3 regions of the Cellulomonas sp. zg-ZUI22 genome follow, and region 2 is predicted to be linked to each of the others. Evidence: riboswitches for the same ligand, from Rfam matches in the RefSeq annotation. Region 2 holds a riboswitch; each other region holds the start of a gene.
What was found. Region 2 has a riboswitch for S-adenosylmethionine ahead of J1G43_RS05025 (rhodanese-like domain-containing protein). Riboswitches for the same ligand answer to the same signal wherever they lie in the genome.
Positions count from the first base shown of each region.

Region 1: it holds a riboswitch for S-adenosylmethionine, as region 2 does, so the genes downstream of both, J1G43_RS03145 (hypothetical protein) here and J1G43_RS05025 (rhodanese-like domain-containing protein) in region 2, are expected to answer to the same signal.
Region 3: it holds a riboswitch for S-adenosylmethionine, as region 2 does, so the genes downstream of both, J1G43_RS00800 (methylenetetrahydrofolate reductase) here and J1G43_RS05025 (rhodanese-like domain-containing protein) in region 2, are expected to answer to the same signal.

Region 1 covers NZ_JAFMUZ010000001.1:681,045-688,872, forward strand. The annotation lists gene J1G43_RS03120 (hypothetical protein) at 1-479, opposite strand, end outside; gene J1G43_RS03125 (hypothetical protein) at 476-784, opposite strand; gene J1G43_RS19540 (hypothetical protein) at 912-1,586, shown strand; gene J1G43_RS03135 (HD domain-containing protein) at 1,583-2,047, shown strand; gene J1G43_RS03140 (ADP-ribosylglycohydrolase family protein) at 2,126-3,079, shown strand; SAM riboswitch class IV at 3,165-3,277, shown strand; gene J1G43_RS03145 (hypothetical protein) at 3,292-3,969, shown strand; gene J1G43_RS03150 (hypothetical protein) at 4,047-5,282, opposite strand; gene J1G43_RS03155 (hypothetical protein) at 5,438-6,313, opposite strand; gene J1G43_RS03160 (DUF6318 family protein) at 6,343-6,951, opposite strand; gene J1G43_RS03165 (hypothetical protein) at 7,121-7,324, shown strand; gene J1G43_RS03170 (response regulator transcription factor) at 7,411-7,828, opposite strand, start outside.
Region 2 covers NZ_JAFMUZ010000001.1:1,108,359-1,116,186, forward strand. The annotation lists gene J1G43_RS05005 (hypothetical protein) at 1-16, shown strand, start outside; gene J1G43_RS05010 (pyridoxamine 5'-phosphate oxidase family protein) at 129-734, shown strand; gene J1G43_RS05015 (hypothetical protein) at 824-1,339, shown strand; gene J1G43_RS05020 (O-succinylhomoserine sulfhydrylase) at 1,403-2,650, opposite strand; gene J1G43_RS05025 (rhodanese-like domain-containing protein) at 2,674-3,117, opposite strand; SAM riboswitch class I at 3,122-3,219, opposite strand; gene J1G43_RS05030 (GNAT family N-acetyltransferase) at 3,319-3,888, shown strand; SAM riboswitch class IV at 3,945-4,058, shown strand; gene J1G43_RS05035 (aminotransferase class V-fold PLP-dependent enzyme) at 4,094-5,530, shown strand; gene J1G43_RS19555 (GNAT family N-acetyltransferase) at 5,650-6,735, shown strand; gene J1G43_RS05050 (pentapeptide repeat-containing protein) at 6,756-7,361, opposite strand; gene J1G43_RS05055 (MaoC/PaaZ C-terminal domain-containing protein) at 7,522-7,828, opposite strand, start outside.
Region 3 covers NZ_JAFMUZ010000001.1:167,476-175,303, reverse strand. The annotation lists gene J1G43_RS00815 (Hsp20/alpha crystallin family protein) at 16-450, shown strand; gene J1G43_RS00810 (MalY/PatB family protein) at 684-1,838, opposite strand; gene metE (5-methyltetrahydropteroyltriglutamate--homocysteine S-methyltransferase) at 1,982-4,330, opposite strand; gene J1G43_RS00800 (methylenetetrahydrofolate reductase) at 4,327-5,442, opposite strand; SAM riboswitch class I at 5,507-5,613, opposite strand; gene J1G43_RS00795 (hypothetical protein) at 5,736-5,948, opposite strand; gene J1G43_RS00790 (DNA-3-methyladenine glycosylase I) at 6,000-6,605, opposite strand; gene hrpA (ATP-dependent RNA helicase HrpA) at 6,730-7,828, opposite strand, start outside.

The DNA.
Region 1 (7,828 bases), 430 kb from region 2:
TCGGCGACCCACTGGGTGCCGTCGGCCGCGGCGTCGGAGGCGTCGTCCCACCGGTCGGCGAACCAGTCGCCGATCCCGCGGGACTCCTGGGCCTGCTGCTCGTCGGCCTCGACCTCGGCCTGGGAGGTCGCCGCCCAGGTCAGGGTCGTGCCGCCGTCGCCGATCGGGGAGGAGGTGAACGGCACCGCGAGGGGTGCGGGGTCGACGTCGAGCACGGGCAGCGGTCCGCCCATCGACCCGTACCGCAGCTGCTCCAGCGCCCGGGCCCGGTCCAGGTGCCGGTCGACCACGGGCAGCACGTGGGTGCCCAGCCGGTCACGGGCGCCCAGCACGTCGTCGAACCCCGAGGTGCGCACCCCGAGCGCCAGCGCCCGCGACCGCAGCGATCCCCAGTCCGCGTCCAGCGACTCCCGCACCGCCGCGACGTCCGAGCGCACACCCGCGACCGCGTCCGCGCTGACCTCCACCACCCGGGTCACGACGCGGGCCTCCGCTCGGCGGCCTCCTGCTCGTCCTCCGCGCGGGTGAGCGCGCGCCGGGCCTGCTGCAGGTCGTCCAGCACGGCCTGCTCAGCCCGGTCCAGGCCATGAGTCAGCTGGTCGGTCAGGGGCACCAGCTCGTCGTGGTGCAGCCGGTGCGCGGCGGTGCCCGTCCAGCTCCCGGGTGCGCCGACCGTCCCGGTCGCGCGCCGCAGCGAGGGCACGCGCGCGCGGGCGGCACGCACGGCGGCGAGCAGGGCCTGCAGCTCCTGCACGCGCTGCTCGGCCGCGTCGACGGCGGTCATCGGGCGTCCCTCCGGGTCGTCGGTGGCTGCCCGAAACATACTGGTTCGACCCGTGTCGTGGGCGTCGTCCCGAGGGTGAGGTGTTTCGCCCCGTTCGCGCCGCCGTCCCTCGCTAGGCTCGCGGCTTGTGAGCACCGCAGCCGCACCCCCGGGACGTCGCGCCGGGACGCCTGCGCGCCCGCCGTTCGCCTTCACGCTGCAGGCGCCCGCCGGCTGGCAGACGCTGCGCGGGGACTCGGCCTCGCTCGGCGACGACCTGCTCGCGCTCGTCGCGCGGACCCCGCTGTGGGCGGCGCTGGACGACCGCCGCCGCGGCGGCCTGGGGTACCTGCTGCACGGCGTCGCGCGGGCGAGCGCCGCCAGCGGTGCGCTCGCGACGTTCCTGCACCTGCCGACGGACGTCACCCCGGAGCAGCACGACGAGCCCGACGTCTCGACCATGAGCCTGACCTGGCTGCGCACCGCGCCGGTCCGGGCCGACCTCGACCTCGCGCGGCTCGTGCTGCGGGCGGGGGAGCCCGTCGCCACGGGCCTGGGTCCCGGGCTCCTGGCGACGCGCTCCGAGCAGACCGTCACCGGCGGCGAGCAGCACACCGTCCAGGTGGCCGCACCCGTGCCGGACTCGATCTGGCTGGCGGTGCTCACCGGCACCACCACGGGCGAGCCGCACGTGGCCGCGTTGGAGCAGGCCGTCCGCGCGCTGGCGACGAGCCTCACCGTCGACCGTCCCGCCGCGGGCGCACCTGGTCCGGATCCCGCACCGGATCCCGCCCCCGACCCCGCCCCGGACGGCGCGTCGTGACCGACCTCGTCACCACCGCGCGCCGGATCGCGACCGACGCCCACCGTGGCCAGAGCGACAAGGCCGGTGCGCCTTACATCGGGCACCCGGCGCGCGTGGCCGCGCACGCCGCAGCCGCCGGCGGTGACGAGCGCGTGGTCGCCGCCGCGTGGCTGCACGACGTGGTCGAGGACACCGACGTCACCCCCGACGACCTGCGCGCCGCCGGCATCCCGGACGACGTCGTCGCGGCGGTCGTCGCGGTGAGCAAGGTCGCCGGTGAGCCCCTGGAGGACTACATCGCACGCGTGCGGCGCGACCCGCTGGCCGTGGCCGTCAAGACGGCGGACCTGGCGGACAACACGGACCCCGCCCGGCTCGCGGCCCTGGACGACGCGACCCGGGCGCGACTGGTGGCGAAGTACGCGCGCGTCCGGCAGCTGCTCGCCGGCCCACCCGCCGGGGCAACCGCCGACGGGTGACGCGCAGGCCCTCCGACCAGCGATGTCGGTGCCTCGTGGCACCCTCGGGCACCCGCTGTCCCCGCCCCCGGAGGTCCCATGCCCCTCACCCCTGCCCAGACCGACCGCGCCATCGGCGCCCTGCTCGGCTCCGCCGCGGGCGACGCCCTGGGCGCCGGCTACGAGTTCGGTCCGCCGCTGCCCGACGACCAGCCTGTCCACATGGCCGGGGGCGGCAGCTTCGACTGGGAGCCGGGGGAGTGGACCGACGACACGTCCATGGCCGTGCCGATCGCGCAGGTGCTGGCCGACGGCGGCTCGCTCGCCGACGAGGCGTGCCTCGACCGGATCGTCGCCGCGTGGGCGGAGTGGGCGCTGACCGCCACGGACATCGGGGTGCAGACCAGCACCCTGCTCGACGCCCTGCCGGAGCCCACCGCCGCAGCGGCCCGTCGGCAGTCCGCTGAGCACTATGCCGCCAACCCCCGGCACGCGGGTGGCAACGGCACGCTCATGCGCACCGGCCCCGTGGCGCTCGGGTACCTCGGCGACGGTCGGGAGGAGGCGCTCGCGGCGGCCGCGCGCGCCGTCTCCGACCTCACGCACGGCGACCCCGACGCCGGGGACGCGTGCGTGCTGTGGTCGCTGGCGGTGCGGCACGCGGTGCGCGAGGGCGTCGTCGACCTGACGGCGCAGCTCACGTGGCTCCCGGCGGACCGGCGGGCACGGTGGGCGGCCGTCATCGCCGAGGCGGAGGAGTTGCAGCCGGCGGACTTCGCCAAGAACGGGTGGGTGGTGCAGGCGCTGCAGGGCGCCTGGTCGGCCCTGCACCACGGCGCGGACCTCGTCGACGTCCTGGAGCGCGCCGTGCGCGGGGGACGTGACACCGACACGGTCGCGGCGATCGCCGGTGCGCTCGCCGGTGCGGCGCACGGCGCCGCGGCTGTGCCCGCCGAGTGGCGGCAGAAGCTGCACGGATGGCCGGGCCTCGACGCCGACGACCTGGCCGACCTGGCCGTGCGCGCGGTGGGCGGTGGCCCGGGCGCAGCCTGAGGGAGCCGGGCCGTCAGCTGGTGACGACGGTCTGGATCTCCCCGACGGGCCGGTGATGTCAGCCCTTGCCGCTACCGTGGGCCCCGATCACGAAGCTCGGCCACAAGCCCTCCGGCAGGCCGACTGGCAACCGCGCAGAGCGCACGGTGCCCCCGGAGGAAGATCCGCCCGCGCCGCCGGCACGGGAAGACGCTCGACCTCCGGGAGAACCCGTGTCCGACCTCGCTCTCGATCCCCCCACCCACGTGGTGTGCGTGTCCACCTCACCGGGCCACGTCGTCCAGCCGGAGCTCGTCGCCCGCGCCGTCGCCGCCTCCGGGACGCCCTGGCGGCTCACGGTCGTGGGGCCGCACCGCATCGGCCTCGAGCACGCCTCCGGTGCCACCGCGACCTGGTGGCTGCACGACCACGCACCGTTCGTCGCCCACCTGCGCACCGACGACCCGACCGTGTGGGTGCACGACGACCTCGGGGTGGTGCGCGTGGGGGACCGGTACGTCGCCGTGGCGTCACGCGAGGAGCGGACACCGTGCCTGCGGACGCTGCAGCGACGTCCCGGGCGCACGGTGGCATGGCAGGTCGCCTCGCTGCAGCCCGAGGAGGGCGCCGACGACGGGCGGCCGATCCCGCCGCACACCGCGACGCTCTACCACCTGGACCCGCCGCTGCGGCACGGGCGCGGCCCCGACGCCGCGCCGGTCGACTGGGTGCTCGTGCTGGCCTACCAGTACCGGGGGCGGGGGGTCACGGCGATCCACCACGCCGACGCGACCGGACGGGTCCTGTCCGACGTGCTGCTGCCCGGCAGCACCATCGACGCCGCGGACGACGCCACGGCGCTGAGCGGCATCGGGTACGAGATCGCGCTGCCTCCGGGTCTCGAGGCCTGAGGTGATCGCCGGACGGCGCCGCGCCCCTGGCCCCGGGGCGGCGTCGTCCGGCGGTGCCGGGACGTCCCGGCCGACGATCACCCCGGGACGAGCTGCCCGAGCAGCGCCTCGAGCTCGACCCGTACCGTCGTGATCCGCGTCTGCTCCGCGAGGATCTCCTCATCCGTGGCCCGCAGCGCCTCCGTGCGGGCGGCGAGCTCCGCCTCGTCCCGGGCGAGCAGGGCGCGCGCATCGGCCAGCAGCTCGTCGGCCGGCGCCTGCGGCAGCGTGGTGCCGTCGCGCCACGTCCACGACAGCAGCGACCGCGCGCGCTGGGAGGCCGGCAGCGACGCGAGGCGCGCCTCCTCCTCCTCGATCGTCGCGCGGTACTGCGCGAGCTCGTCGGTGTCCGCGTCGAGCTCCATCGTGGCCCTGACCTGCTCCATCTGACGGCCCTCGAACGTCGCCAGTGCGGACTCGTACTCGGTGGTGAGCTGGTCCAGCTGCTGCTCGAACGCGGTGTGCACCCCCACCAACGACTCCCTGTCGGCGATGAACCGCCCGTACAGCCCCTCGAGCGCCGGGTCGAGCCCACCCGGCTGCCACACCTGCGTGCCGAGGTACGCGAACAGCTCGGTCGCGCGGTTGGCCGGTGTGCCGCCGACGGATCCGGCGAGCTGCTCGTGCAGGTCGTCGGCCGGGTCGATGCCGGCGACGACCGGCTCCAGCGCCGCCAGCGCCGTCGCCTGCTCATCCGCCGTGAGCTCGTTCCACGCGGCGTGCAGCAGCTCGTGCGCGGCGGTCTCGACGACGAACCCGCGCAGGCGGGGGTCCGCCGGCTCGTAGACGACGATGCGCCCACCGGTCTCCAGACCGCCGGCGGCCGTGTGGTAGCAGCCCACCGCGCCACCGCTCTGCCCGGCGGGGGCGTCGCCGCGGTCGCACCGCCCCGTGAACTCCGCCGCACCCAGCAGCTCCGGCTCCGACCGGTACAGCAGGTCGCGCCCCTCGTCGGTGAGGAACATCTCGGTGGCCAGCGCGGCGACCTCGGCGGTCGGCTCCGGCACCCGGCCCGCGACGATGCCGTCGAGGAACGGCGCGTCCACCTCCCGCAGGAAGCCCGGCAGGACGGCCGTGACGACCCACCACCCGCCGAGCGCGAGCGCGACGACCACCGCGAGCCGGCCCAACAGGCTCCGCCGCCGCGGCGGCGGGGGCAGACGGCCGTCGTCCGGGCGCCACGCAGGCGGTGCGACCGTGAACCCGGCCGTCTCGTCGACGACCCACTGCGGCACGCGGCCGGTCGGCGAGCGCGGCAGGTCGTCGGGGGGCACGGTCACAGGTTCACAGATCGGCAGACCGGACGAAGGGATTGAGGGCCGGAGCGGGGCATCCGGTCCACGGTGACCGCTGCCGGAGCCGTTCACCGTGCCGGTGAAGGGCTCTTCCGGTGCGGGCCGGTGGCCTGGCCAGGGTCCTCGCACGGCGGTCAGCAGTCGGGTGGGGTGGGTCGATCGGTGCACAGGTCACCCACCAGCCGGCTGGTCCGTTCCTCCACGGTGAAGGGGGTGGTGGTCGCGGTGGTCGTGGCCGTGCCGTCGACGTCCCGCCAGACGGCGCTGCCGTCGACCTGGTAGCGGCCCGTCCACTCGGCCGTGGACGTGATCGCGGTGGTGCCGGGGTGCTCGTACTCGTGGAACACGTCGTGCTGGGGGTGCGGTCGGCCGGGGGAGGTGGTGCGCAGCGTGTGCCCGTCCCCGAAGTCGTACGTCCAGGAGCGCGGCGTGGCTTCGACGGTGACGCCGTACCCCAGCAGCTCGGTGCGCAGCGTCACGGGCGCGGGGTCGGTGTAGACGATGGTCTCGATGTTCACCAGCACCCACCCACGGTCCGGCTGCAGGGTCAGCGGCGGTGCCGGCAGCGGAAGGCGACGGAAGTCCTCGGCGGTCAGGACGGGCAGGAGGTCGACACCGCATCCGCCGGCGTCGATGTCGGTCCACTCGCCCCAGGGGGAGGCGGCGGTGGCGCGCTCTCGTCGCCACATCGGCATGACGAGGGTGTCTCCCTCCTCGCACTGCACGGACGCGCGCGCGAGGTCGGCACCCGTGGCGCAGCTCCCGTCCTCCATGCCCATGACCCACATCCCGGCGGCCTCGCGGCAGAAGGGTGCCCGTTCGTACTCGAAGAGCCGTTGCTCAGGGGTGACCGACAGGTTTGCGCGCCCCAACTCCTCGGCGCGGGACGCGGAGATGTGAGCCGACTGCTCGGACAGGTGGCCACCGAAGGCGGGGTCTCCGTCCGCGCGGGCGGGTGTCGTGAGGAAGACCGTCACCGTCATCGTCGGCACGATTGCTGCGGTGACCATGAGGGTTCGCAGCCGCGGTAGGCGACGAATCATGTCGTTGGGCCGGAGGCAGGGCCTACTTCGTCGACGATCCATGACGCGTCCGTCCACGTCATCACGACGTCGATCTCGTGATCCTCCGGCGGGTGCACCTCCACGATGGACCCGTCGTCCTTCACGTCCTCTGACTCGCCGATGACGACGTGGAGGCGTGCTGAATACCACCGGCCGGCATCGACCTCGGTCCCGGCGGCCGAGCGCACGTGGACCTCGCCGATGTTGCGCAGTCCCGCCGTGCGGCGACTCTCCACGTCCTCCCGCACGCCCGCGCAGAACGTGCAGCCCGGGGCGGACATCGTGTCCCATTCACTCAGTTCCCCGGTGGCATTCGCGTAGGCGTACAGCGACATGAAGTAGCCGGCTGCCGCCGCGGCTCCTTCGGCGCTCGGCTCGGCCATCGCGGCAGGGCGCGTCGGCGGGGTCGCGGGGTCTGGCGTCGAGGGCGGAGCCGCAGACGACATGGGGGTCGGCGTGGTAGTCGGCGATCCCGTCGGGGCTGGGCTCGCCACCGGTGGCCGCGCGTCTGTACAGCCACCGATCAGCGCACCGAGCGCGACGGCGACGACAACCATCCGGGATGCTCGTCTCCCCACAACCATGCCGGGAACGTACCGGTTCGCCCGCCTCGGCGGGCTCCCGGCGACCGTCCTGTGGACGACGGCCCACGCCCGGCGCCGTACCCGTCCGGCCCACCCGCGCTCCTTCTCGCCAGGCGGACCTGCACGTCACGTGCCACGATCGGGGCCCACCGACGATGGGAGGCCGACGATGTCCGTTCCTGACGACACCACGACCGACACCCCGACCGACACCCCGATCCCGGACGGGGTCCCCGACCCCGTGGTCGCGACCGCCCCGCAGGCCGATTCCGCGGACGACCGGGTCGCCGACGGCAGCGGGCTGCCCGTGATCGAGGAGACCGTCCTGCCGAAGGACGGCTCCCGGAACCCGGGCCTGCCGGGTTACGCCTGAGGGTCGGGCACACGGCACGACGACGGCGTCCGCCCCTCCGGGTGGGCGCCGTCCCCGCGTCCGGTGCTACCGACCCGCGTCCGGTGCTACCGGCCCGCGCGCACCAGTCCCGTCTCGTACGCCACGACGACGGCCTGCACGCGGTCCCGCACGCCGAGCTTGGCGAGGATCCGGCCGACGTGCGTCTTCACGGTCGCCTCGGACAGGAACAGCCGCTCGGCGATCTCCGCGTTCGACAGCCCGTCGGAGACCTCCCGCAGCACCTCGACCTCGCGGGGGGTGAGGTCGGCGAGGCGCGGGTGAGGTGCGTCGGGGTCGGCTGCCGCGGCACCGGCGGGCAGGTGGCCGGCGAACAGCTCGAGCATCCGGCGGGTGATGCGGGCGGACACGACAGCCTCCCCCGACGCGACGGTCCGCACGGCGGTGGCGAGCTCGGCCGGTGCGGCGTCCTTCAGCAGGAACCCGCTGGCGCCGGCGCGCAGGGCGGCGAACGCGTACTCGTCC
Region 2 (7,828 bases):
CCTCGCCGCGCGCTGACCGCCCGGCCCGGCCCGGCTCGTCGAGGTCCCCTCCGGGATGCGCGCGGGCGCCCGCGTTCCTAGCGTGGCCTGACCGGACGGGCGCCCGCCCGACGGTGGACGGAGGCGAGATGACCACCACACCGCAGGGCCAGGACCTCCCGGGGACGACCGGCAGCACCCCGTGGTCGGGCAGCACCCCGACGCCCGGCCCTTCGCTGACGCCCGGCCACAGCCCGGAGCCCGAGGACGGCCCGACGCGCGACGAGGCCCTGGCCAAGGTCCGCGAGCTGCTGGGGGACCACCACCTGGCCATGCTGACGACGCAGGACGCGTCCGGCGCGCTCGTCAGCCGGCCGATGGGGGTCCAGGACACCGAGTTCGACGGGGACCTGTGGTTCTTCACGACCCTCGACAGCCACAAGGTCGCGGAGATCCGGGCGGGCTCGCCCGCCAACGCCGCGTTCTCCGGGTCGTCGTCGTGGCTGTCGATCTCCGGCACGGCGGACGTGGTAAGGGACCAGGCCCGCATCGACGAGCTGTGGAACCCCGTGGCGGCGGCGTGGTTCCCCGACGGACCGACGACCCCGGAGCTGTGCCTCGTGCGGCTGCGGGCCGAGACGGCCGAGTACTGGGACAGCCCGGGCGGGCGTCTGGCGACCGTGCTGAGCCTCGTGAAGGCCAAGGTCACGGGCACGGCGTACGACGGCGGCGAGAACGCGACCGTCGACCTGTGAGCCGGCGACGGTCTCCCGGTTCCTCCCGGTTCGTCCTCCTGGTGGACGCCCCTGACGGCGGCCGGGCCCGCTGCGCTACGGTCCCGGCCATGCGATCTCGACGGCGTCTCGCGCTCCCCGTCCTGCTGCTGCTCACTGTGGCCGCGTGCTCCGAGGGCACGACCCCCGAGCCGGAGCCGAGCGCGTCGGCGAGCGACGGGCAGATCGCTGCCCCGACCGTCCCGGGGCGCGGTCAGACGGAGCTGCCGACCGTGGAGCAGCAGCAGGAGGCGCTGGCCTCCGCCGGCGAGTCCACGGAGGCGTTCGCGGCCCCGCTCGACGCGGGCGAGAGCGAGGTCGGCCAGGTGGCCGACGTGCCGGCGGGCCCGTACCTGCTCCGCGTCGTGTGCACGTCGTCGGACGGCGGCCCGGTCACCGTCACCGTCGCCGCCGCCGCCGACGGTACCGAGCTCACGTCGTACCAGGCGCCGTGCGTCCCGGTCTTCCAGGGCGGGTCGACGATGGCGGACAGCGACCCGTTCGAGGTCCCGGCCGGTGCCGTGGACGTCGGCGTGACGGCGGCGGCGGACTCCGTCGTCGCGGTCGGCCTGGTCGCCGCGGGCTGAGCCGACCGGGCTGAGCGAACCGGACCGAGCCCGCGCGGCGCGGGCCGGCGGCGTCCGCGCGGGTCAGTCCGGCAGCGTCGCCAGCGCCTGCGCGAGGTCCTCCCGCAGGTCCTCGACGTCCTCCAGCCCGACCGACAGCCGCACGGTGGCCTCGCCGATGCCCACCGCGGCACGGCCCGCCGGGCCGAGCCGGCGGTGCGTCGTCGTCGCGGGGTGCGTGACGATCGACTTGGCGTCGCCCAGGTTGTTGGAGATGTCGACGACGCGCAGCGCGTCGAGGAACCCGAACGTCGCCTTCTTCGCGACGTCGGGCGTCGCACCCGCCGGGACGGCGAGGTCGAGGGTGACGACCGTCCCGCCTCCGGTCTGCTGGGCGCGGGCCAGCGCGTGCTGCGGGTGCGAGGGCAGGAACGGGTAGCGCACCTGCGCGACCCCCGGCTGCTGCTCCAGCCAGCCGGCGAGGTCCAGCGCGGACGCGGCCTGGTGGCGGACGCGCAGGCTGAGCGTCTCCAGGCCCTTGAGCAGCACCCAGGCGTTGAAGGGCGACAGCGACGGGCCGGTGTTGCGCAGCAGCGTCTGCACCGGGCCGCGCACGTACTCCTCCGAGCCGAGGATCGCGCCGCCGAGCACCCGCCCCTGACCGTCGATGTGCTTCGTGGCGGAGTAGACCACCACGTCGGCGCCGTGCTCCAGCGGGCGGGAGAAGACCGGCGTCGCGAAGACGTTGTCGACGACGACGGTCGCCCCGGCCGCGTGCGCCAGGCGGCTGACGGCAGCGATGTCGACGAGGTCCTGCATCGGGTTCGACGGCGTCTCGAAGAACACGACGTCCGCGGGCGTCGCGAGGGCCTGCTCCCACTGCTCGGGCACGTGGCCGTCGACGTAGTCGGTCCGCACGCCCCACTTCGCGAGGATCTCGTCGAGGATGACCACCGAGGAGCCGAACAGCGCCCGCGCCGCCACGACCCGGGAGCCGGACCGGACGAGCGCGGCGAGCGCCGTGAAGACGGCGGACATCCCCGTGGCCGTCGCGTAGCACGCCTCCGCGCCCTCGAGCAGCCGCAGCCGCTCCTCGAACGTCGCGACGGTCGGGTTGCCGTAGCGCGAGTACAGGAACCGGTCGACCTCGCCCGCGAACCCGGCCTCGGCCTGCGCGGCGGTGGCGTAGGTGTAGCCCTGCGTGAGGAACACGGCCTCCGACATCTCGCCGAACCCGCTGCGCACCAGCCCGCCGCGCACGGCGAGGGTGTCGGGGCGCAGGGTCCCGCGGTCGAGGCGGTGGTCGTCCCAGTCGCCCGGGCCGGGCGGCAGGTCGGGCGGCAGGTCGGGCGTGCTCACGGCTGGAGCCACGGCAGGCCGGCGGCACGCCAGCCCGTGTGCCCGCGGTGACCGTCGGGGCCGGTCGGGCCCTCGAAGCCCTCCAGGACGTTGTACGCCGGGCCGTAGCCCGCGGCCGTCGCCGCCTGCGCGGCGCCGATCGACCGCTGCCCCGACCGGCACAGGAACACGACGGGGCGCTCGTCGCCCGGCGCGACGCCCGCCGCCGAGAGCTGGTCGAGGAACGCGGCGTTCGGCCGCCCCGAGGGGTAGGAGACCCACTCCACCAGTGCCGCCTGGCGGCCGAGGCCGCGCAGGTCCGGCACGCCGACGTAGCGCCACTCGGCGTCCGTGCGGACGTCGACGAGGACGGCGTCGTCGCGCTCGGCGAGCAGGTCCCAGGCCTCGGTGGGGGTGAGGTCCCCGGCGTACCCGGGTGCGGGACGTGGCTGCACGGTCATGGTCCTCCCATCGTCTCTGGCGGTAGCACCCTCGGCCACGGTCGCCCGTGCGGGTTGCTGCGGCGTCGTCGAGCCAGATCTCTCGGCCGCTCTGGATGGTCGCCGCGATGCTACGCCAGGGTGCGTCGCCACCGGCAGGGCGTCTCACGCACGCCCCGCCGCGGTGCGACGGGGCCGCGGGCCGTGCCAGGGTGGTGCGCGATGGACGCCCCCGAGGACCTCGTGCTGCGACCCGTGACCCCTGATGACGTGCCGGCGCTGACGCGTCTGCTGCACGACGCGTACGCGGACCTCGCCGCGCGCGGCCTGAACTTCACGGGTGCCACCCAGGACGAGGCGACGACCGCCCGGCGCAGCCTCGGTGTGGGCGCCTCGTGGGTGCTGGTCGACGCGGCCGGCGGCCTCGCGGGCACCATCACCGCGACCAGCCCTCCTGGCCGCGGCATCAAGGCGCTCACCGACCTGGCGCTCGAGCCGGACCGCGTCTGGCTCAACCAGCTCGCCGTCCGTCCGGACCTGCGGGCGCGAGGGCTGGCGACGTACCTGTGGGGCGTGCTGCGCGAGTGGTCCCTCGCGCGCGGCATGCGGTCGGTGGGCCTGGACACGGCGGAGCCCGCTGCGCCGCTGCGCGCGATGTACCGGCGGTGGGGCTTCGTCGACGCCGACGTCGTGCAGTGGCCCGGCAAGACGTACCGCAGCGTGGTGATGCTGCACAGCCTGGAGCGCGCGCCGCGAGGTACGGAAGGTGAGACGGCGCGTCTCGCATCCTGAGAGCGGCGGCGTGGTGCCGTTGACATGCCCGCGCCGGGCGGCCGATCCTCGACACAGGTCATGAGCGCCAGCGACAAGCCCCGGCTCGCTGGCCGGCAACCCTCCTCCGCGGTGGGGTGCCCCGGGTGACGACCTGGCCGCGCGCCGTTCGGCGCCGGCAAGCGCGGGGCCCTCGGCGGTCCCCGGACCGTTCCGGAGGAGCACCATGACCACGATCACCGAGCTGTTCGCGTGTGCCGACGAGGCGTCGGGCACCGCGGCCCCCGGACCGCGCAGCGGGGACGCGCCGCTGCTGCCGGTCGTCGGCGCGTCGACCACCGTCCCGCTCGTCGACGGCACCAGCCGCACCTACGCCAACCTCGACTGCGCCGCCAGCGCCCCCGCGCTGGAGTCCGTGGGCGCGCGCGTCGCCGAGGTGCTGCCGCTGTACGCCTCGGTGCACCGCGGCGCCGGCTACCTGTCGCAGGTCTCGACCGCGCTCTACGAGACGTCCCGGCAGTCGATCGCCCGCTTCGTGGGGGCCCGCGAGGACGACGTCGCGATCATCACGCGCAACACCACCGACTCGCTCAACCTGCTCGCCGGCGTCGTGCCGCACGGCGAGGCGGTGCTCGTCCTCGACGTCGAGCACCACGCCAACCTGCTGCCGTGGGTGCAGCACAGCGGGGGCGGGCAGTCCGGGACGGGGCGCGTCGCGACCGTCCTGCCGGTGCAGCCGACGGTCGCGGCCACGCTCGACGCGCTGCGCACCGAGCTCGCACGCCGCCCGTACGCCCTGGTGACCGTGACCGGGGCGTCGAACGTGACGGGGGAGGCGCTGCCGCTGGACCGGGTGGTCGCGCTCGCGCACGGTGCCGGTGCCCGGGTCGCCGTGGACGGTGCGCAGCTGGTGCCGCACCGGGGGTTCTCGCTGGCCGCGACGGACGTCGACTACGTCGCGTTCTCCGGCCACAAGACGTACGCCCCGTTCGGTGCCGGCGCCCTCGTGGGGCGCCGGGACTGGCTCGACACGGGCACGCCGTACCTCGCAGGGGGAGGTGCGGTGCGTGACGTGCGGGCCGACCGGACGGTCTGGCAGCCGGCACCTGCCCGGCACGAGGCCGGGTCGCCCAACGTGCTCGGGGCGATCGCGCTCGCGCAGGCCTGCGACACGCTCGCCGACCTGCCCGCGGGTGCGCTCGAGGCGCACGAGCAGGCGCTGCGGGACCGCCTGGTGCGAGGCCTCGAGCGGCTCGACGGCGTGCGCGTCGCGCGGATCTGGCCGGACTCGACCGACCCGGTGGGCGTCGTGACGTTCACGGTGGCGGACCTGAACCCGGGCCTGGTCGCGGCGTACCTGGCGGCCGAGCACGGCATCGGCGTGCGCGACGGGCGGTTCTGCGCGCACCCGCTGCTCGCGCACCTCGGGGCGTCCCACGGCGCCGTGCGCGCGTCGGTCGGGGTCGGGACGACGGCCGAGCACGTGGACCGGCTCGTCGCCGCGCTCGGCGTGCTGCTGGTGCGCGGGACGCAGGCGGAGTACGAGGTGGTCGACGGCTGCTGGTCCGTCGTCGACGACACGCGCCCGCTCATCGAGGTGCAAGGGCTGGACCACCTGGCCGCGACCGCGGCGGCCGCCTGCGGGCCGGCGCTGGACGACTGAGGCGCACCGACCCGGCCGTCGCGCCGGCGACGCGCGCCCCGCGGCGGGCGACGTCCCACCGTGCGGGACACCCGCGAATCCGCTGGTCGCCCGGTCGGGGCGGGGGGAGGATCGTCCGCGTGCTCCACGACCTGACGCTCGACGGCCACGGTGTGCGCCTCGTCCCCCTCGCCGAGGACCACGCGACGGCGCTCGCGGCCTTCGTCGACGACCGGGTGTGGGCGGGCATGACGTCGCCCACGCCCCGGGGCGTCGACGATCTGCGGGACGTCGTGCGGACGGCCCACGGGACGCCGGCGCGGTACGCGTTCGCGGTGCTCGTGGACGGCGAGGTGGTCGGGTCCACGTCGTTCTACGACGTCGACCTGCGGATGGGACGGCTCGAGGTCGGGCACACGTTCTCCGACCCGCGCGTGTGGGGCACGCACGTGAACCCCGCCTGCAAGCTGCTGCTGATGGCGCACGCCTTCGACACGTGGGACGTCGCGCGCGTCGCCTACCGCGTCGAGGCGCGCAACGCCCGGTCGATCGCGGCGGTCACCCGGCTCGGTGCCCGGCCGGAGGGTCGGCTGCGGGGGCACCGTGTCGCCGCCGACGGGACGCGCCAGGACTCGCTGTACTTCTCGGTGCTCGCGGACGAGTGGCCGGACGTGCGCGCGGGGCTCGAGGAGCGGCTCGCCGGGGACGGGGTGCCCGCCGCGCGCACGTCGGTGCTGCTGCTCGGCGGGCGGTCCGGGGTCGGCAAGTCGACGGTCGCCGCGGCGGTCCACGACCTGCTCGTCGCGCGGGACGTGCCGCACGCCTGGGTCGAGGGTGACGCGCTGGACCTCGCGCACCCGGCGCCGTGGGAGCACGGCGTGGCCGAGGCCAACCTGGCGGACGTCTGGCGTCGCTACCGCGCCCTGGGGTACCGGCGGCTGGTGTACACGAACACCGTCAGCGTGCTGCAGGCCGACGTGCTCGCCGCCGCCGTGGGGGACCGCCCCCACGTGACGTCGGTGCTGCTCACCGGCTCGGACGCGACCGCGCGGGAGCGGCTGGGCCGGCGCGAGCACGGCGCGTCGTACGACGCGCACGTCGCGCGCTCGGACGCCGCCGCGGTGCGGCTGGGCGAGCGGGCCGGCACGGGCGTGCACCGGGTCGCCACCGACGGTCGGACGCCGCAGGACGTCGCCGCGGAGGTGGTCGCGCTCGCGGGCTGGTGAGCCGCGGTGCGGTCGAGGGGTCAGTCCTCGACGACGAGCCCGACGTGGTGGGCGAGCAGAGGTGCCAGGTCCAGCAGCTGGTCGTGGGTGACCTGCGCGCCGCCGAGGCTGCCGACCCCCTCGACGACCCGCAGCCGCGCGCCGCGCAGGTCGCACGCCACCAGGCGTGCCTGGGTCGCGTCGAGGCGGCGCAGGTCGCAGTCGACGACGGTGAGCCGGCGCACGCGCGCGTGGCTCAGGTCCAGGTCACCCAGCGTCACGCCCTCCAGCCGCAGCTCGTCCACCGTGGACTCGCGCAGGTCGAGGTAGTCGATCTTGCCGCCGACGACGTGGACCCGCGTCCACGTGGAGCCGAACGCGGTCAGCGCGCCGACGCGCACGCCCGTCAGCGTCACGTCCCGCCACGTCGAGGACGGTGCGGGCAGCGCACCGGCGCGCACCCCCGTCCAGGTGGTGTCGAGGACCCGCACGCCGTCCATCGTGACCTGGTCGAGGTCGCAGTCCTCGACCTCGCAGTCGAGGAACCTCGCGCGTGACGCGTCGCGGCCGGTCAGGTCCAGCCCGCGGAACGCCAGGCCGTCGAGGTCGGCGTCGGGCTCGAGGTCGTACGCGTCACCGTTCAGCATGGCCCGACCCTCCCACGGACCGCGGACACCCTCGCCCGACGGCCTCCCGGGCGAACGCCGTTGCGCACCGCGGCCCCCAGCCGGCGAGAGGGCGATCCAGCACGGGTGGGGTGTGCTGGATCGACCTCTCGCGGACTGGGGGCCGAGCGCTCGCGGGCGGTCAGGACAGCGGGGTGACCTGCCCCGCGAGGTGCAGCCGGCCCGAGCGCGGGTGCCAGACGGTGAACGCGTGCCCGTCGCCGTCCGGGGCGACCCGCACGTCGGGCGTCGCGGGCAGCAGGACCGGCGCGGCGAACTCGACCGACCAGACGAACGCGTCGCCGCGTGCGGCGCCCACGTCCGCGAGGGCCCGCGACGCCGTGTACATGCCGTGCGCGATCGCCCGCTTGAACCCCAGCGCCCGCGCGGTGACGGGCGACAGGTGGATGGGGTTGCGGTCGCCGGAGACGGCGGCGTACCGGCGACCG
Region 3 (7,828 bases), 940 kb from region 2:
AGGAGGTGATGGGCCGTGGCTACTCGTTTCGACCCGTTCCAGGAGATGGACCGCGTGCTCGCACAGGTGCTGGCGTCCGACCGCGCGTCGGCCACGATGCCGATGGACCTGTACCGCGACGGCGACCACTACGTCCTGAACGTCGACCTGCCGGGCGTCGACCCCGGCACCGTCGACGTGAGCGTGGACGACCGCACCCTGACCATCCGTGCCCAGCGCAGCGCCCGCCCCGAGCACGACGTCCAGTGGCTCGCCAAGGAGCGCCCCGTCGGCCAGTACGCGCGGCAGCTCACCGTGGGCCGCGGCCTGGCGCTCGACCGCATCAACGCCACCTACGCCGACGGCGTGCTGACCCTCACGGTTCCCGTGGCCGAGGAGGCCAAGCCGCGCCGCATCGAGGTCCAGCACGGCACCGGCACGACGCCCATCGAGGCCGGCTCCGCCGACTGACCGGCGCTCCGAGCGCCCGGGTACCAGGGCTGGATCGCTCCGGGAGCGATCCAGCCCTTTCCTGTCGGAGGGTGGTTGAGCACCCCTGGGAGGCCGGCCGTCCGCTGCTGCGGGGGCGACGTCGCGCGGCGCGCGGGATGGGTCAGCGCGGCGCGCGGGATGGGTGAGCGCGGCGCGCGCGATGGGGTCAGCGCGGCGCGCGGGATGGGGTCAGCGCGTCGCGCGGGGTGACGTCAGCGCGGAGCGGCGAGTGTCGTCGTGAGGCGGTCGAGGGCCTCCGTCAGGATCCCGGTGGACGTCGCGAGGTTCAGGCGGACGTGACCCTCGCCGCCGGGTCCGAACGTCGGCCCCGCGTTCACGGCCAGGCGCCCGCGCTCCAGCAGGAGGCGTGCCGGATCGGCCCCGGTCGACGCGACGGCCGGCACCTCCCGCAGGTCCAGCCAGGCGAAGTACGTCGCGGCCGGGCGGTGCCACCGCGCCTGCGGCAGCCGGTCGGCGAGCGTCGCGGCGACGAGGTCCCCGTTGCTCCGCACGGCGGCGAGCACGTCCGCGAGCCAGGCGTCGCCCCGGCGGTAGGCCGCCTGGTGAGCGATCGACGCGACGTGGCTGACACCGTGGCCGACGATCTCCGGCAGGCGGCGCAGGTCGTCCGCCGCGGGGCCGGGGATCGCCAGCGCCGCCTTGAGGCCCGCCAGGTTGAACGCCTTGGACGCCGAATGCAGCGCGATCGCGTCCGGGATCACGGTGGTCGTCGGCACGAACGGCTCGTCGCCCACGACCAGCGGGGCGTGGATCTCGTCGGCCACCACGCGCACGCCGTGGCGGGACGCGAGCTCGCCGACGCCCCGCAGCTCGTCGGCGGAGTGGAGCGTGCCGGTCGGGTTGTGCGGGTGGCACAGCAGGTACGCGCGCGCGTCGCGGAACGCCCGGTCGAGGGCGTCGAGGTCGAGACGACCGGCGGGCGTGAGCGGTGCGTCGACCACGCGCCGGCCGGCGTGCTCGACGAACGCGCGGAACGGCGGGTACACGGGCGGGTTCACGACGACGCCGTCGCCGGGCGCCGTGACCACGGCGAGCACCTCCGCCGCACCGATCATCACGTCCGGCACCATGCGGGTGCGCTCCACGGGGACGTCCCAGCCGTGCTGCCGCGCGGCGAACTCGGCGAACGCCTCGGCGTACGCCACGCCCCGAGGGCTGTTCGGGCCCGGTTCGTAGCCGGTGTCACCTGCCGCCACCGCGGCGGTGGTGGCGTCCACGACCGCGTCGAGCGGGAGGACGTCCATCTCGGCGACGAACGCGGGCAGGACGTCGTCGGGGTAGGTGTGCCACTTCAGCGAGGTGCGCCGCCGCAGGTCGGCGACGGTGACGTCGAACGGTGAACCCATGCCCGCAGGGTAGGGCTGCCGCGGGGTGGCCCGCCCGCCGCGCCGGGCGGGGGAGGGCTGGAGCGCCCTCGCGCGGGCCCCGGAGCGACGGCGAGGCCCCGGTCGCCGGGTGGCGGCCGGGGCCTCGGGTCGTGCCGTGGGCGTCAGAGCGTGGCGCGCACCGTGCGGGTGGCGGCGACCAGGTGCTCGAGGGAGGGGGTGACCTCCTCGTAGCGGCGGGTCTTGAGGCCGCAGTCCGGGTTGACCCAGAGCTGGTCGACGGCGATGGTGCGGACCGCCTCGGTGAGCAGCTCGGTGACCTCCGCCTCCGAGGGGACGCGCGGCGAGTGGATGTCGTAGACACCCGGGCCCACGGCGCGCGGGTACCCGGCCGCGGCGATGTCGCCGAGGATCTCCATCTTCGAGCGCGCGGCCTCGATGCTGGTCACGTCGGCGTCGAGGCCGTCGATCGCGTCCATGATCTCGCCGAACTCCGAGTAGCACAGGTGCGTGTGGATCTGGGTGTCCGGGCGCACGCCCGCCGTCGAGAGACGGAACGAGCGGACCGACCAGTCGAGGTACGCGGCGTGGTCCTTCTCGCGCAGGGGGAGCAGCTCGCGCAGCGCGGGCTCGTCGACCTGCACGACCGCGATGCCGGCGGCCTCGAGGTCGGCGATCTCGTCGCGCAGCGCCAGGGCGACCTGGTTCGCGGTGTCACCGAGCGGCTGGTCGTCGCGGACGAACGACCACGCCAGGATCGTCACCGGGCCGGTGAGCATGCCCTTCATCGGCTTGGCCGTGAGGGACTGCGCGTACTGCGCCCACGCCACCGTGATGGGTGCGGGCCGCGACACGTCGCCCCACAGGATCGACGGACGCGTGCACCGCGACCCGTACGACTGGACCCAGCCGTTCTGCGTGACGGCGAACCCGTCGAGGTTCTCGGCGAAGTACTGGACCATGTCGTTGCGCTCGGGCTCACCGTGCACCAGCACGTCCAGGCCGATGCGCTCCTGCAGCTCGACGACGCGGCGGATCTCCGCCTTCATCTCGTCCTCGTACTGCCCCGCCGTCAGCTCGCCCTTGCCGAAGGCGGCGCGCGCCTTGCGGATCTCGGGGGTCTGCGGGAACGAGCCGATGGTCGTCGTCGGCAGCGCCGGCAGGTCGAGGCGGGCGGCCTGGGCGGCCTTGCGCTGGTCGAACGGGCCGCGGCGGAACTGCTCGTCGGTCAGGGCGGCGGCACGCTCGCGCACCTCCGGACGCACGACGCCCGGGGCCGTCGCGCGGGAGCGTACCGCGTCGGACGCGGCGAGCAGCTGCTCGTGGATGGCCTCGCGGCCCGCGGTCAGGCCCTCGGCGAGCGTCGCGACCTCGCGGACCTTCTCGTCCGCGAAGGCGAGCCAGGAGACCAGCGTGCGGTCGAGCGCCGGCTCGTCCTCGAGCGTGTGCGGGACGTGGAACAGCGACGTCGACGTGCCGACGGTGACCGCGGCGGCGCCGAGCGTCCCGAGCTGCTCGAGGACCGCGAGCTTGGCGTCGAGGTCGGCGCGCCAGATGTTGTGGCCGTCGATCACCCCGCCGACGAGCGTCTTGCCGGCGAGGCCGGGGACGGTGACGGTCGGCGCGTCGCCGCGGACGAGGTCGAGCGCGAGGCCCTCGACGTCGGTGGCCGCGACGACGGGCAGCGCGGCACCGAGGTCGCCGTACGGGGCGGCGAGCAGGATGGCCGGGCGCTGCGGGCGGGCGAGCTCGGTCGCCAGTGCGCGGTAGGCGCGCGTCGTGGCGTCGGCGAGGACCTCGGCGGAGACGCCGACGGAGTCGGAGACGAGCGCGGGCTCGTCGATCTGCACCCAGGTGGCACCGGCGGCGGCGAGCTCGGCGAGCAGCCGGGCGTACACGGGGAGCAGGTCGTCGAGGCGGTCGATCGGCGAGAAGCCGGCCGGGGCGTCCTCCGTCGGCTTCGCCAGCGCGAGGAAGGTGACGGGACCGACGACCACGGGCCGGGTCAGCACGCCGTCGGCCAGCGCCTCGGCGAACTCCGCGACGGGTCGGTCCGACGCGTAGCGGAACGCGGTGTCCGGGCCGATCTCCGGGACGAGGTAGTGGTAGTTCGTGTCGAACCACTTCGTCATCTCGAGCGGGAGGTCGTCGCCGCGGCCGCGGGCCACGGTCGAGTAGCCGGCCAGGTCGAGGCGGCCGTCGGCGTCCTGCAGGTCGGCGAACCGGGCGGGCACGGCGCCGACCAGCGCGGTCGCGTCCAGCACCTGGTCGTAGAACGAGAACGCGCTGGGGATGGCCGGGGCGTCGGTGGCCAGCCCGAGCTCCGCCAGGCGGGTGCGGGTGCGGCGGCGCAGGTCGGCCGCGACGGCCTCGACCTCGTCGGCCGAGGTCCGGCCGGCCCAGAACGCCTCGAGGGCCTTCTTGAGCTCGCGGCGCGGGCCGATGCGCGGGTAGCCGAGGACGGAGCCTGCGGGGAAGGCCGGGGTCGCCGGCGCGGGCGTGGTGTCGGTCATGACAGGGTTCCTCGCGGTGTCGTCGTGGTCGCGTCGGCGGGGGTGCCGTCGGGCGCGGTGAGGTCGTGGGCGGCGACGGTGCTGCGGCGGCCGCCGACGAGGTCGGCGCCGTCGAGCAGGTCGAGCGCCGCCTCGTGCTTGTTGAAGGTGTAGACGTGGACGCCGGGCGCACCGCCGTCGAGGACCCGGTTGACCAGGTCGACGCCGGCCCGCGTGCCGCGGCGGTGCCGCTCGACGGGGTCGTCGGTGGAGCCGAGCAGGTCGAGGAGACGGTCGGGCACGGGGACGCCCGTGAGCTCCTGGACGCGGTGCAGCCGCGCGGGGTCGGTGGTCGGGATGATGCCCGGCACGATCGGGATCGTGACGCCCGCGGTGCGGGCCTCGGCGACCAGGCCCAGGTAGGCCTCGGCGTCGAAGAAGACCTGCGAGATCGCGAAGTCCGCGCCCGCCTCCTGCTTGGCCAGCAGCGCCTGGACGTCCTGGGCGCGGGTGCCGCCGGTGGCGTGGTTGCCGCGGGGGAACGCCGCGACCGCCACGGACAGCGGGCGGACGCGGGCGCGCACGGCCTGTGCGGCGCTGCGGCCGCACCGGCGGCGCTCGATCTCGCGCAGCAGCTCGACGAGCTCGGCGGCGGTGTGCACGCCCTGCGGGTGCGGCCGCCAGTCCGGCTCGCCCGCGGGCGGGTCGCCGCGCAGCGCGAGGAAGGAGCGCACGCCCTCGTCGAGGAACTCCTCGACGATCGTGGTCACCTCGTCGCGCGAGGTCCCGACGCAGGTCAGGTGGGCGATCGGGTTGAGCGACGTCTCGCGCAGCAGCCGGCGGACGAACGCTCGCGTGGTCTGCCGCGTGTGGCCCGACGCCCCGTAGGTGACCGACACGAAGTCGGGCTCGACGGACTCGAGCTCGCGCACGGTCGCCCAGAGCCGGGGGGCGGCGTCCGGGTTGCGCGGGGGGAACAGCTCGAAGGAGACCGTGGGGCGGTCCAGGGCGCCCGCCGGGTCGGTCCGACGCCGTGCGGCGCGGGAGGGCTCCGGCGCCGCCGACGCCGGCCCGGACGCCGCCGCGGAGCTCGTCGGCGGGGCGGTGGTCGGGATCTCGGCCACGACGCTCATCGCGCCGGACGCGCAGCTGTCGGGTGGGACGCCCCGCACGAGGGGTCGGTGGCACGGTCGCGCACGCTCATCGTCACTCCATCGTTCCTGGCGGAAGCACCCACACCCTCGCGAGGAGGGGGGTTGCTGCGGCGTCGTCGAGCCAGGTCTCTCAGCCGCTCTGGATGGTCGCCGAGGATCGTACGCCTGTGCCCGGATGGCGGACAGCGCTACTCGGAATGTGAGACGCCCTCGTCCGGCCCGCAGGCGTCGCGGGCGGTCGTCGACGGCGGCGCTCGCCGGCCCCCTGCAGGTCAGCGGCGCCGACGCTGCAGGACCGAGCCCTCCCGGCTCGTGCGCTGGTGCGGCAGCCCCGGGGACGAGGTGGGGACCAGGACGGGGACCGCCAGCAGACCGTGCTGGACGGCCTCGAGCACCACGGCGTCCGCGTCGTCCTCGCTCAGCCACGCGTCGTGCGCGGCCCGTACGGCCGCGTACCGCCCGTCGAGCTCCCGATCCTCCGCCATGCGGGCACACTAGCCGCGAGGTGGGCCCGTGCCGAGCCCGTGGGCGCGCTGTCACCCTGGGGGAGTATCGGCGCCCGTCGCGGCGGCCGCCCCCCGCCGCACCACGACGCAGCCCTCGAGGTGGTCGTCCACCACCCCGCACGCCTGCATCGCCGCGTACGCGGTGGTCGGGCCGACGAACCGAAACCCGTGGCTCTTGAGCTCCTTGGCCAGCGCGGCGGAGTCCGGCGTGCTGGACGGCACGTCCGCGAACGTGCGGGGCCGCGGCCGCGGCCCGGGCGCGTACGACCACAGCAGCTCGTCGAGGGTGCGCCCGGACGCGTGCAGCGCGAGCACGGCGCGCGCGTTGGCGACGGTCGCCTCGATCTTGGCGCGGTTGCGCACGATCCCGACGTCGGCGAGCAGCCGCTCGACGTCGTCCTCGCCGAACCGGGCCACCGCCTCGGGGTCGAACCCGGCGAACGCCTCCCGGAAGGCGGGCCGCTTGCGCAGGATCGTGATCCAGGCGAGCCCGGACTGGAACGCCTCGAGGGCGAGGCGCTCGTACAGCGCGTGCTCGTCGTGCACGGGCACGCCCCACTCGTCGTCGTGGTAGGCGGTGTAGAGGGGGTCGCTGCCACCGAAGCAGCGGAACGGCGGCGTGGGTGCTGACGTCATGCCCCGAGTCTGGACCGGCCTCCCGACGGCCCGCGCCCCGCGCGGCGGCGCGGTGGGGACCCGCGCGCGCCGCAGGGCTGTGGGCGGCCGGACGAGCGCCGGGGCCGCCGGCGCACGGGAGCCGTCAGGTCAGGCCGGCGAGGGTCTTGCGGATGCGCGTGGGGCTCACGGGCACCGGCGTGCCGAGCTGCTGGGCGAACAGGCTGACGCGCAGCTCCTCCAGCAGCCAGCGGACGTCGTCGAGCGTCGCGTCGCGGGCCGGGTCGGGGGAGGCGGTCCGTGCGCGCTCGCGGGCGCCCGTGTACAGCTCCTCGACGTCGTGCACCTGCCAGGCCAGGTCGGCGTCGCGGGTGGGGTTCTCCGCGGCCTTGGCCAGGCGGTGCCGCGCGGCGCGCAGGTAGCGGACCAGCTGCGGCAGGCGCTCGGCGCCGACCTCGGAGACGAACCCGTCGTGGACCAGGCGGGCCGACTGCTCCCGCACGTCCTGCGCGGTGGCGAGCAGCGCGAGGCTGTTCGCGCCGCGGACCTCGGCGTCGAGCTCCCGCGACGCGGTGAGCACGGTGACGAGGTCGCCGACCACGCGGTGCACGTCGTCCTCCAGGCCGTCGCGGACGGTCGCGCGCAACGTCGCGTACGCCTCGGCGTCGCGTACGTCCCGTGCCGTCCGCCCGCCCAGGTGGCGGGCCACGAGCCGGTCGATCGACGCGAGCTGCACGTCGGCGACCAGCGCGTCGGTGCTCGGGTACGGCGACGCGGCCAGGGCGAGCGCCTGCGTCCCGCTCCAGCGGCTGGTCACCCGTGCGGTCGCCAGGCCGACGTCGAGCAGCAGCAGCCGGCGCAGACCGCGGCGCGCGGCCGCCTGCGCGACGGCGCCGTCGGCCAGGACGCGCAGCGCGACGCCCGCCCGCGGGCCCGTGCCCTCCTCGACGATCGTCGGGTAGGCACGCACGACGCCGCCGGCGGCGGTGGTCGCCTCGACCACGTCCGGCAGCGGGGCGGGCAGGTCGGGCCAGGTCGTCAGGCCGGTGCGCTCCAGGTCGGGGGTCGGGGCGCCACCGGGGCCGGGGGTCGGTCCGGGACGTCCGGTCGCGCGCGGGGTGCCGCCCGGGCCCGGCTGCTTCCCCGCGTCGGCACCGCGGGCCGGGCGACCGGACCGCTCGGCGTCCCCCGCAGCCGGGGTGGTGGTCGCGGGCACGCCCGCCTGGGCGGCGGCCTCCTCCATG